Regions from separate parts of the Halomonas sp. G15 genome, predicted to be linked through region 3. Evidence: predicted binding sites of a transcription regulator. Region 3 holds the regulator's gene; each other region holds the start of a gene.
What was found. Region 3 encodes FNR, which switches genes on or off when oxygen is low (the NO sensors DNR and NnrR bind a similar motif). Its sites were predicted from a motif close to TTGATNTANATCAA; they were not measured.
Positions count from the first base shown of each region.

Region 1: a site for FNR is predicted at 1,864-1,877, ahead of ubiT (ubiquinone anaerobic biosynthesis accessory factor UbiT). Genes of this name have one in related genera too.
Region 2: a site for FNR is predicted at 2,317-2,330, ahead of LWH48_RS14430 (Hsp20/alpha crystallin family protein). Genes of this name have one in related genera too.

Region 1 covers NZ_JAJSPA010000030.1:15,289-19,035, reverse strand. Annotated here, with positions in the region: gene LWH48_RS13345 (PaaI family thioesterase) at 52-468, shown strand; gene LWH48_RS13340 (DUF423 domain-containing protein) at 475-849, opposite strand; gene trmB (tRNA (guanosine(46)-N7)-methyltransferase TrmB) at 978-1,718, shown strand; gene ubiT (ubiquinone anaerobic biosynthesis accessory factor UbiT) at 1,955-2,449, shown strand; gene LWH48_RS13325 (adenosylcobalamin-dependent ribonucleoside-diphosphate reductase) at 2,488-3,747, shown strand, end outside.
Region 2 covers NZ_JAJSPA010000035.1:31,279-35,025, forward strand. Annotated here, with positions in the region: gene LWH48_RS14420 (alanine/glycine:cation symporter family protein) at 1-910, opposite strand, end outside; gene LWH48_RS14425 (RNA-guided endonuclease InsQ/TnpB family protein) at 1,044-2,189, shown strand; gene LWH48_RS14430 (Hsp20/alpha crystallin family protein) at 2,463-2,951, shown strand; gene LWH48_RS14435 (ribbon-helix-helix domain-containing protein) at 2,988-3,272, opposite strand; partial or broken gene LWH48_RS14440 (twin-arginine translocation signal domain-containing protein) at 3,532-3,747, shown strand, end outside.
Region 3 covers NZ_JAJSPA010000014.1:64,675-68,421, reverse strand. Annotated here, with positions in the region: gene LWH48_RS08830 (3'-5' exonuclease) at 1-183, shown strand, start outside; gene ttcA (tRNA 2-thiocytidine(32) synthetase TtcA) at 268-1,194, shown strand; gene fnr (fumarate/nitrate reduction transcriptional regulator Fnr) at 1,452-2,195, opposite strand; gene LWH48_RS08815 (radical SAM protein) at 2,304-3,644, opposite strand; gene LWH48_RS08810 (sulfite exporter TauE/SafE family protein) at 3,736-3,747, opposite strand, start outside.

The sequences.
Region 1 (3,747 bases), on a different contig from region 3:
GCGGGTCGGCTAAGGTGGTGGTTTTCGTTCGCCACAGCAGGGAGGCTTGCCATGCCCGTGATGACCGCCGCCGCCATCGAGGATTTCCTCGACGAGGTGTTCCCCCAGCGTTTCGGCACCATCGAGGCCGTCGATCACATGAGGGCCACCATGAGCCTGGCCATCGACGACGAGCACCTGCGCCCCGGCGCCAGCGTCTCCGGCCCCACCCTGATGGGGCTCGCCGACGTCTGCCTCTACGTGGCGATCCTCGCCGAGATCGGCCCCGAACCCATGGCGGTCACCAGCGACCTGCACTGCCGCTTCCTGCGTCGTCCCCGGGGCGACCGCGATATCATCGCCACCGCGCGTATCCTCAAGCTGGGCCGCCGCCTGGCGGTGGGCGAGGTCCAGCTGTTCTCAGCCGGGCAGGAGGAGCCGGTGGCGCTGGTCACCGCCACCTACGCCCTGCCCGATCGCGACGACTGAAGCGCCTCAGCGGGCGCGCAATATGGCGGCGGCCAGGGCCAACCAGCCGCCGATCATCAGTACCCCGCCCATGGGCGTGATCATCCCCAGCCCCGTCACGCCGGTGAGCGCCATGGCATAGAGCGAACCGGAGAACAGCGTGATGCCTGCCGCCCACAGCGCCATGGCCAGCCGCTGGCCGGTCAGCGGCTGGGAGGCACGCCAGGCCAGCATCGCCAGCAGTGCCAGGGTGTGCCACGCCTGGTAGCGCACCCCGGTCTCGAAGGCGGCTGCCAGCCGAGGGGCCAGTTGCCCCTCCAGGGCGTGGGCCCCGAAGGCGCCGGCGATCACCACCAGGGCGCCGGAGAGCGCCGCCCCCAGCCACCATCCCCTGTCCTGCATATCGGTCTCCTCCGTGCCGGTAGAATCGGCCGCTACCGTACCCCGGGCGAGCCTCAGCCGCTACAATACGCGCCCCCGGTTTATTCAAGCCCAGAAGATTCAAGCCAAGAGAAGGGTTGCCCCGCGCCATGACCGATCCCCGACACGACGACAAGACCACCGGCCCGGAGGGGGCGGACGCCCCGCTGCACCGCCGCGGCATCAAGAGCTATGTGCTGCGCGCCGGTCGTATGACCCAGGCCCAGACCCGCGGGCTCGAGGAGGTGTGGCCGCGTCTCGGACTGACCCTGGCCGACGGTCGCCAGGATCTCGAGATGCTGTTCGGGCGCCGCGCGCCCTGTGTGGTGGAGATCGGCTTCGGCATGGGCGCCTCGCTGGTTGAGCAGGCCGCGACCCACCCCGATACCGACTTCATCGGCATCGAGGTGCATGCGCCGGGTGTCGGAAAGCTGCTCGACGAGGCCGACAAGCGCGGCCTCGGCAACCTGCGCGTCTACCGCGAGGACGCCCTGCGTGTGCTCGAGGAGTGCCTGCCCGAGGCGAGCCTGGATACCGTGCAGCTGTTCTTCCCCGATCCCTGGCCCAAGAAGAAGCACCACAAGCGGCGCATCGTGCAGCCCGCCTTCGTCGAGCTGGTGCGCTCGCGGCTGAAGGTCGGCGGCACCTTCCACCTGGCCACCGACTGGGAGGCCTACGCCGAGTGGATGGCCGAGGTGATGGACGCCGCCCCCGGCTTCGCCAATACCGCCGAGCCCGAGACCGCGCCCTACGTGCCGCGCCCGGCGTTCCGTCCGCTGACCAAGTTCGAGGCCCGCGGCGAGAAGCTCGGCCACGGCGTCTGGGATCTCATCTACCGCCGCGTCGGGTGATTCTGCCGCCGCTTCAAGCGGTTAGGCTGTCAAATGAAAATGGATCATGATGTTCGCCGGCTTGCACCAGATATGGGGCTTGCCGGCGAGATATGGTCTATATATGGTAGTCGGGCCGCGGGTGAACAGAGGGCCTGACACCGACATGATGCATGTCAGTGCAGCCCCGGGAGCACCGGCCTAGGATGAACGGTTCGGCGGCCCTGGCCGCATGGTTACCCTTCAGGAGAGCTGTCATGTCCCTGCCGTTGTTGCCTTTACCGTTACACGCCCTGCCGCGTCCTCCCGCACCCGCCCGCCTGATTCGCGCCCTCGATCCGCGCGTGCCGGTCGGTCTCAAGCGCCGCCTGGTGGAACCGCTGCTCAACCGCACCTTCGCCGAGCCCCTGGCCGAGGGGGAGTTCGACGCCCTGGAGGGGCGTCGCATCACCCTGGCCATCGAGGATATCGGCGTGGCGCTGACCCTCACCCTGGAGGGCGAGTGCCTGACGGTGTGCACCGAGCCTGGCGAGGCCACCATCCGCGGTGGCTGGCGGGAGTTTCTCTGCCTGGCCACCCGGCGCGAGGACCCCGATGCGCTGTTCTTTCAGCGCCGGCTGCTGATCGAGGGCGACACCGAACTGGGCCTGATGGTCAAGAACCTGCTCGACGGTCGCGAGGAGGGCTTGGCCCAGGGGCCCTTCGGTGAACTGCTGGTTCGCCTGGAGCGACTGGCGAGACGTACGAACTGAATTTTTTCGATTAACGAACTTCTTCCGGAGCCATCCGAATGAGCACTTCCACCAAGGCAGTGAAGTCATCCAACGAGGTGCCCCTGCAGGGGCCGTCCCGCGACATCTGGGACTCCAAGTACCGCCTCAAGGACCGTCACGGCAAGGCCGTGGACCAGGACGTGGCTGCCACCTGGGATCGTGTGGCCCGGGCGCTGGCCGCGGTGGAAGACAAGCAGGCCGACGCCTGGCTGCCGAAGTTTCGCTGGGCGCTGGAGAACGGCGCCATTCCCGCCGGGCGCATCATGTCCAATGCCGGTGCCGAGGCCTACAAGCCGGCGGTGAGCCTGATCAACTGCACGGTGTCGCGCACCATCCGCGACTCCATGCACGATATCCTCGACTCCGTGGTGGACGCCGGCATGACCCTCAAGGCGGGTTGTGGCATCGGCTACGACTTCTCCACCCTGCGTCACAAGGGTGCCTTCGTGTTCGGCGCCGGTGCCGGCACCAACGGCCCCCTGGCGTTCATGGATATCTACGACAAGATGTGCTTCACGGTGGCCTCCGCCGGTGGCCGCCGCGGCGCCCAGATGGGCACCTTCGACGTCGGCCACCCCGACGTGCGTCAGTTCATCGAGGCCAAGCGCGAGTCGGGTCGCCTGCGCCAGTTCAACCTGAGCCTGCTGATCACCGACGAGTTCATGGAAGCGGTGAAGAAGGACACCGACTGGCCGCTGGCCTTCCCGCTGCACGCCGGCGAGAAGGATGACGTCGAGGAGAGCGAGCTGATCTACCGCGACTGGCCGGTGGTGGAAGAGGGCTACACCGTCGACGCCGAGGGCCGCGTGGCCTGCCGCATCGTCGAGGTGATTAAAGCCCGTGAGCTGTGGGACACCATCATGCGTTCCACCTACGATTACGCTGAGCCGGGCTTCATCCTGATCGACCAGGTCAACCGGATGAACAACAACTGGTTCTGCGAGGAGATCCGCGCCACCAACCCCTGCGGCGAGCAGCCGCTGCCGCCCGAGGGCGCCTGCCTGCTGGGCTCGGTGAACCTGACGCGCTTCGTGATCGACCCCTTCGGCAAGAAGCCGCGCTTCGACTGGGAGCGCTATCGCCAGGTGGTGGCGATCTTCACCCGCATGCTCGACAACGTGGTGGAGATCAGCGGACTGCCGCTGGAAGGCCAGCGTCGCGAGATCGAGGCCAAGCGCCGCCACGGCATGGGCTTCCTGGGCCTGGGCTCCACCCTGACCATGCTCAAGATCCCCTACGGCTCGCCGGAGTCGCTGGCCTTCACCGAGGAGGTGAGC
Region 2 (3,747 bases), on a different contig from region 3:
GGATGCCATTGGCCTGGTCGCTGGCCAGCAGCTCGGGGCCTGCCATGATGATGATGGCCGCGGTGGCGGTGCAGATCACCAGGGTGTCGAGGAAGACACCGAGCATCTGGATGAAGCCCTGGGCCGCGGGGTGATTGGGGTGAGTGGTGGCGGTGGCCGCGGCGTTGGGAGCCGAGCCCATGCCCGCCTCGTTGGAGAACAGCCCGCGCTTGATACCGTTCATGATGGCCTGGGCCACCGCATAGCCCACCGCGCCGCCGGCAGCCTGTTCGAGTCCGAAGGCGCTCCTGATGATGGTGCCCAGCGCTGCGGGCAGGTCGCCGATATTGAGCAGCACCACGGTCACCGCCAGCAGCAGATAGAGCAGTGCCATCAGCGGCACCACCAGTTCGGCGACCCGGGCAATGGACTTGAGGCCACCGAAGATGATCGGTGCGACCACCACGACCAGTACCAGGCCCATGGCCCAGGTGGGTACCGCGAAGGCCTCCTGCATCGCCTGGGCGATGGAGTTGGCCTGTACGCTGTTGAAGGCCAGGCCGAAGGCAATGATCAGGCAGATCGAGAAGAGTACGGCCAGCCAGCGCAGGCCCAGACCACGCTCGATGTAGCGCGCCGGACCGCCGCGGAAGGTCTGGTCACCGTGATCGATCTTGTAGGCCTGGGCCAGGGTGGATTCCACGAAGCTGGTGGCCATGCCGACCAGAGCCGTCATCCACATCCAGAAGATGGCGCCGGGGCCGCCGAAGTAGATGGCCACGGCGACGCCGGCCAGGTTGCCGGTGCCTACCCGAGCCGCCAGGCTGGTTGAGAGCGCCTGGAATGAGGAGATGCCACCGTCCCCCTCGCGGGAGTGTCTCAGCAGCTTGAACATATGGCCGAAGTAGCGGAACTGGATACCGCGAGTCATCAGGTTTTGCGCGAGATACCCGGTACTTTTAGTGCCGGGAGGGATAGCGCGTCGTCCGCAAGGACGACCCTGTTCTCGCTGCCTCCTTCTTTGATGGTTGCTATCTATATATGTTTGTTTATACAGTATGCGTATGACGAAACGCGCTTACCGATACCGCTTCTATCCGACGCCTGAGCAAGAACAGCTTCTTGCTCGGACGTTTGGCTGTGTGCGTTTCGTCTACAACGCGGTGCTTCGCTACCGCACCGATGTCTTCCATGAGCGGCGCGAAAGAATTGGCTATGTGGCCGCGAACGCTGAGCTGTCTCGAATGAAGAAGGCCGCCGACACCGCCTTCCTCAATGAGGTCAGCTCGGTTCCGCTTCAGCAGTGTCTTCGCCACCAGCAGACCGCCTTCAAGAACTTCTTCGAGGGTCGCGCCAAGTACCCGAACTTCAAGAGCAAACGACACCGCCAGTCGGCGGAGTTCACACGCTCGGCGTTCAAGTACCGCGACGGAAAGCTGTTTCTTGCCAAGTGCAAGGAGCCACTGCCGGTGCGCTGGAGCCGTGAGCTGCCTAGCGAGCCGACTACCATCACCGTGTCCAAGGACTCGGCAGGCCGCTACTTCGTCGCGTGCCTATGCGAGTTCGACCCCGAGTCGCTGCCCGTGACCGCGAAAATGGTGGGCATTGACCTCGGTTTGAAAGACCTGTTCGTCACCAGCGACGGGCATCGAATCGGCAATCCCCGCCACACGGCGAAGTACGCGACCCGTCTGGCCAAGGCCCAACGTCGGCTGAGCAGGAAGACGCTCGGCTCGAAGAACCGTGCCAAGGCCAGGCAGAAGGTCGCCCGCCTTCACGCCAAAATCTCCGATTGCCGGATGGACCGCTTGCACAAGCTGTCCCGCCAGATCGTCAACGAGAACCAAGTGATCTGCGTCGAGTCCCTCAAGGTGAAGAACATGCTGCACAACCGCTCGCTGGCCAAATCGATCAGCGATGCCGGCTGGGGCGAGTTCGCCCGGCAACTGGAGTACAAAGCAGCCTGGGCGGGCCGGCAGGTGTCGGCGATCGACCCGTGGTACCCCTCCAGCAAGCGCTGCTCCGGCTGCGGGCATGTGATGCCCGAGATGCCGTTGCAGGTTCGCGCCTGGACGTGCCCCGAGTGCGCAGCCGAACACGACCGCGACATCAACGCCGCGATCAACATTAAAGCCGCCGGGCTGGCGGTGTTAGCCCTTGGAGAGAATGTAAGCGGCAGGGAGCCAGCCTCCGTGTCCGATTCTCGGTGAATTGGGAATCTCCGTCCTTCAGGGCTGGGGGCAGTCAATTTCCGTCTCTGTTGGCAACTCCTTCCGCAGGGGAGTGTTGTTATGGTTTTTTCTTTATGCCTTGTTGGTGGAGGCAAGGGAGCCATGATTGACATGTATCAAGGCGAACGGGCGGGACTGGTCTAGGCTGCTGATTGAGGGACCTGCCAGTGCGAGCGTGGTGACGAGCGTCGCCGGGAGTTGCGTGCCGGGTCCTGCCATCAACCTGTTGCCAAGAGTCTGGAGGGTGCCTGTATGGCCAAGAAATCCAAGGAAACGACCCCGGCGCCGAAAACGGCATCGCGGGGTGTCAGTCCCTTGCAGGAGTTCGATCGCTTCTTCGATAACGTCTTCGATCGCGGCTGGATGCCTATGCTGCATCGCGACCACCCGCTGTGGGAACGCTTTGCCGGGTTCGACAAGGGCATGCCCAAGGTCGACGTGATCGAGCGTGATGCCGAGGTAGTGGTGCGCGCCGAGGTGCCCGGCTTCGAGCGCGAGGATCTCGAGGTGTCGGTCAGCGATCGCAGCGTCACCGTCAAGGGCGAGCACCGGCAGGAGAGCAAGGAGGAGGAGGGCGAGTTCTATCGCTCGGAGATCACCACCGGCTCCTTCAGTCGCAGCGTGCCGTTGCCCAGCGATATCGACGCCGACAAGGCCGAGGCGAGCTTCAAGAACGGCATCCTCGAGTTGACCCTTCCCAAGCTCAACAAGGCCACTCGGCGCAAGGTCGAGGTCAAGTGAACGACGCCCCCGGCCGCTGGTCGGGGACGTCAAGGCTCAGGCGCTGTGGGCCACTGGTTCGGCACGAATGTGCAGGTGCACCGCGCAGGCCACCCGCAGCATGGAGGCGAGGTTGGGCACTGTGCCCTTGGTAGCCAAGACCTCGCCATAGAGTTCGCTGATGAACTGTCCGGTAGACAGGCGCTGGTCGTGGGCCAGCTGGTCGAGAATCTCCCAGAACTCGTTTTCTAGCCGGACGCTGGTCACGCTTCCCTGAAGACGCATCGAGCGGGTGGTGCACTCGTAGCGCTCCGGCTCGGTGGATGCATAGACGTGGCACATGGATTCTCTCTTTTATTCATTTTTTCACAGACATTGGCCACGCACCGGCACTCCGCCGTGATGGCCTCATTCCGACATTGCCGCCTGTTGTAGCCCTTTAGCATTAGACCATCGTCGATGTAGTACCCCGCTGTTACCCGGCGAAGCATTGCTGGCCATATGCTCTCCTTGGGTGTCCGCTTCCGCTGGTCACCCCATGACAACAAGAGTCGGTGCTCGATTCCTGCAATCGTCGTGCCCTAACCTGGAGAGGTCAGCCATGAGTTCATCCACCCTGTCGCGCCGCGTCTTCCTCAAGGGAAGCGGTGGCGTTCTGGCCGGCACCCTGGCCTTCGCCGCCGGGCCTATCTCGCTTTTCGCCCCTTCGCGAAGCTGGGCCATGCCACTCGATACCCTCAGCACTCGCCAGGGAGAGGTGCTGCTGGGGGTCGCCAAGCAGATGTTCCCCCATCCGGGCCTGGAGGATGCTGTCTAC
Region 3 (3,747 bases):
TGGCGCCGCCGGCTGCGTCGTCGACACCCGGAGATCGACGGCCAGCCGCGCTTCGAGCGGGTGGCGGAGCGCCTCGGCGTGCCGGTGATGGGGCGTCACACCGCCCTGGGCGATGCCGTGACCACCGCGCTGATGTTCCTGCGCCTGGAGAGGGGCCAGGACGCCGGCGACCAGCTGGCCTGAGGGCCATCGGCGTCGCCTGGGGGCGTCGCCGATGGTAGGATGGCGACCTCTCCATTTCCGCCCGCACTGGCAGCGCCAAGACCCATGCAAGACGCCGTGACCTTCGACCCCCGCGCCCTCGCTTCCGCCACGCAAGGGAGCGCCCCGCAAGAGCCCGTCACCCCTGAGAGCACCGAGCCTCCCGATGCCCGGGCGAAGCGCGAGTTCAACAAGCTGCACAAGCGCCTTCGGCGCCAGGTGGGCAACGCCATCATCGACTACGGGATGATCCATGAGGGAGATCGGGTGATGGTCTGCCTCTCCGGAGGCAAGGACAGCTACACCCTGCTAGAGATCCTGCGCAGCCTGCAGCGCAACGCCCCCGTGGCCTTCTCGCTGGTGGCGGTCAACCTCGATCAGAAGCAGCCCGGTTTCCCCGAACACGTGCTGCCCGAGTATCTGGAGGGCACGGGCGTCGAGTACCATATCCTCGAGCGCGACACCTACTCGGTGGTCAAGGAGAAGACCCCCGAGGGCAAGACCACCTGCGCGCTCTGCTCGCGGCTGCGTCGTGGCTCCCTGTATGGCTTCGCCGAGGAGATCGGCGCCACCAAGATCGCTCTGGGCCACCACCGCGAGGATATTCTCGAGACGCTGTTCCTCAACATGTTCTTCGGTGGCAGCCTCAAGGCGATGCCACCCAAGCTGCTCTCCGATGATGGCCGCAACATGGTGATCCGGCCTCTGGCCTACTGCCGCGAGGCGGATATCGCCGAGTTTTCCCGGCAGATGGCCTTCCCGATCATCCCCTGCAACCTGTGTGGCTCCCAGCCCAACCTGCAGCGCCAGGTGGTCAAGGAGATGCTGGCGGAATGGGAGGCGAAGCACCCGGGACGCCTGGAGAGCATGTTCAAGGCGGTGACCAACGTCGCACCATCGCAACTCGCCGACCGCGAGCTGTTCGACTTCGTCGGGTTGGAGGAGAAGCAGGCGAATATGCAGGCCAGGCGGATCGATATCTTGAACGAGTAGGTCAGCGACAAGCAGTGACCTTCAAGGACCCCCCTGACTAAGCGCTATCGCCGATGGCTGACTCGCTCAAGGCTGTTCCGGCGACTGGCCTTCGAGGGGGCGCTGTGAACCCGTCCATGGGCGCTACCTCGGCCATCCCTGGTCCTCGGACCCCCTCTACGACCAGTCCCCGGCGCCTCTCGCTACGAGTCATTGCGATACACCTGTTGGCTGGCTCCTCATGCCGCCTTGCAGCTTGCAGCTTGCAGCTTGCAGCTTCAGTGCGCACCCTCTTCCTCGGCCAGGCGGGTGAGCGCCGGCAGGTCGAGGATATTGACCTCCCGGCCGGAGACGGCCACCAGGCCCTGGGTCTGGAAGCGACCGAGGATGCGGCTCACTGTCTCCACCGCCAGGCCCAGGTAGTTGCCGATATCCGCTCGGGACATGGAGAGGCGGAAGCTGTAGGGGGAGTAGCCGCGGCGGCGGAAGCGCTCCGAGAGGCTGGTGAAGAAGCTGGCCAGGCGCTGGTCGGCGGTCTTGCGTGACAGCAGGCGCATCATGCGGCGGTCGTCACGCAGCTCCTTGCTCATGCTGCGGTAGAGCTGGCCGCGCAGCTCCGGCAGCGACTCCGAGAGGTGGTCGAGACGATCGAAGGGGATCTCGCAGACAGTAGTGGTCTCCAGTGCCACCACGGTGCCCGGATAGTGTTGCTCGTCGATGCCGTCGAGGCCCACCAGCTCGCTGGGCAGGTAGAAATTGGTCAGCTGGTCATCGCCGCTGCCCTCGGTGGTCACCTGCTTGAGGCTGCCCGAGCGAACCGCGAACACGCTGGTGAAGGGGCTGTCCTGGCGGAACAATGCCTCGCCCTTCTTGAGTGGTGCGCGGCGCCGGATGATGGCATCGAACTGGTCCATGTCCTCCACCTCCAGTGCCAGAGGCAGGCAGAGCGAGCTGAGGCTGCAGGTCTGACAGCGCGTCTCCTGCAGCACCGAACGCCGTCGGCCGGTGAGGGTATCCGCCATGGCCCTTTCCTTCTTGATCGTGGTCATTGGCCCATTATGGAGCAAACCGCGGGCAGGGCAAACCACCCTGGGCAGGGGATCAAGAGCGTTGCGGTCCCGAAGGGAGCGTCAGGGGCCCGGCGGGCGGGCGAGTGTCTCGAGGATGCGGGGCAGTTGCCAGTGCCCTTCGGCGGTCAGTGCCATCCGGCCGCCCGAGAGGTCGACCAGCCCCTCGGTACCCAGTGCCTCGAGATCGGCGCCTGTCGACAGCGTGGCAGGGTCGATGGAACGGCTGCAGAGCAGTGCCTCGAGTGTCGCCTGGTGATGCTGCTGGTCGGGAGTCAGGCGGATGCCGCATGCAGTGGGCAGACGGCTGGCATCCAGAGCCCCCTCGTAGCCCGCCAGGGTGTCGGCGTTGCGAACCCAGAGCTCACCAATGCGGCTGTGGGCACCCATGCCGAGCCCCAGCAGGTCACCGGCGGGACCCTGGGTAAAGCCCAGCGGGCCATGCCCCAGGTTACCGCTGGCGCGGGCCTGGGCCAGGCGGTCGTCGCGACGCGCGAAGAGGCCGAGGCCGATATGCACGTAGCCGGCTGCGTCCAGGTGGGCACGTGCCTCGGTCAGCAGCCGGCGGCGCGTCGCCGCGTCGGGTAGCCAGTCGCGATGGATGGCGCGCTGGGCCAGGTGACGCTCAGGGCGGTGGTCGTAGCGATGGAGGCGGATGCGTGCCGGGGCCATGCCGAGTACCTGCTCGAGGGTATCGGCGAGGCCCTGCGGTGTCTGGAAGGGCAGGCCGAGCATCAGCGACAGCGTCAGCTCCCTAAAGCCCAGGCGGTCGGCTTCGTCGACCAGTGCCTCGGTCAGTGCCCGGGGCTGGATACGGTTGATCGCCTGCTGTACCCGGGAGTCGAGCTCCTGCACGCCCAGGCTTAGGCGGTTGAAACCCAGCGCCTGCAAGTGGCGAAGGGTGAGCATGTCGGCCTCGCGGGGGTCGAGCTCGATACTGAAGTCGCGATCCCGGGCGGCGGAGAGCCCCAGGCGGGCGTCCAGGCGGTCGAAGAGGTCGCTCATCTGGTCCAGGGCGAGGAATGCCGGCGTCCCACCGCCCCAGTGCAGGCGTGACACCGGGGGCAGTCCGCTCAGCCGGCGCCGGGCCAGTACCATCTCGCGGTCGAGTCGCGACAGGTAGGGTTCGGCCTGGCGGCTGTCGTGGGAAGGTACACACTGGCTGGCGCAGAAGCGGCAGGCGTGACGGCAGAAGGGCAGGCGCACCTTTACCGCCAGGGAGGCCGCTGCCGGGCGCTCGGCGAGGGCCGACTCCAGCTCCGGGGCTCCGACGCCCTCATGATAGTGGTGGGGCGCGGGATAGGCGACCTCGGTAGCCGATACCAGATCACCCGCGCCGGGCAGCGGCTCTCGAGGCGGTCTCGAGGCCCCTTGGAAGGCAGTGCGCTTGGCGTGAACGGACATGGGGCGACTCCGGGTCGTGAACATGCTCCTCATGCTAGGGTGCCACGGCCAGGCAAGCGTTGAGCTACGTCAATCCCATGTGGAATAGTCGTCAGCCGAGATG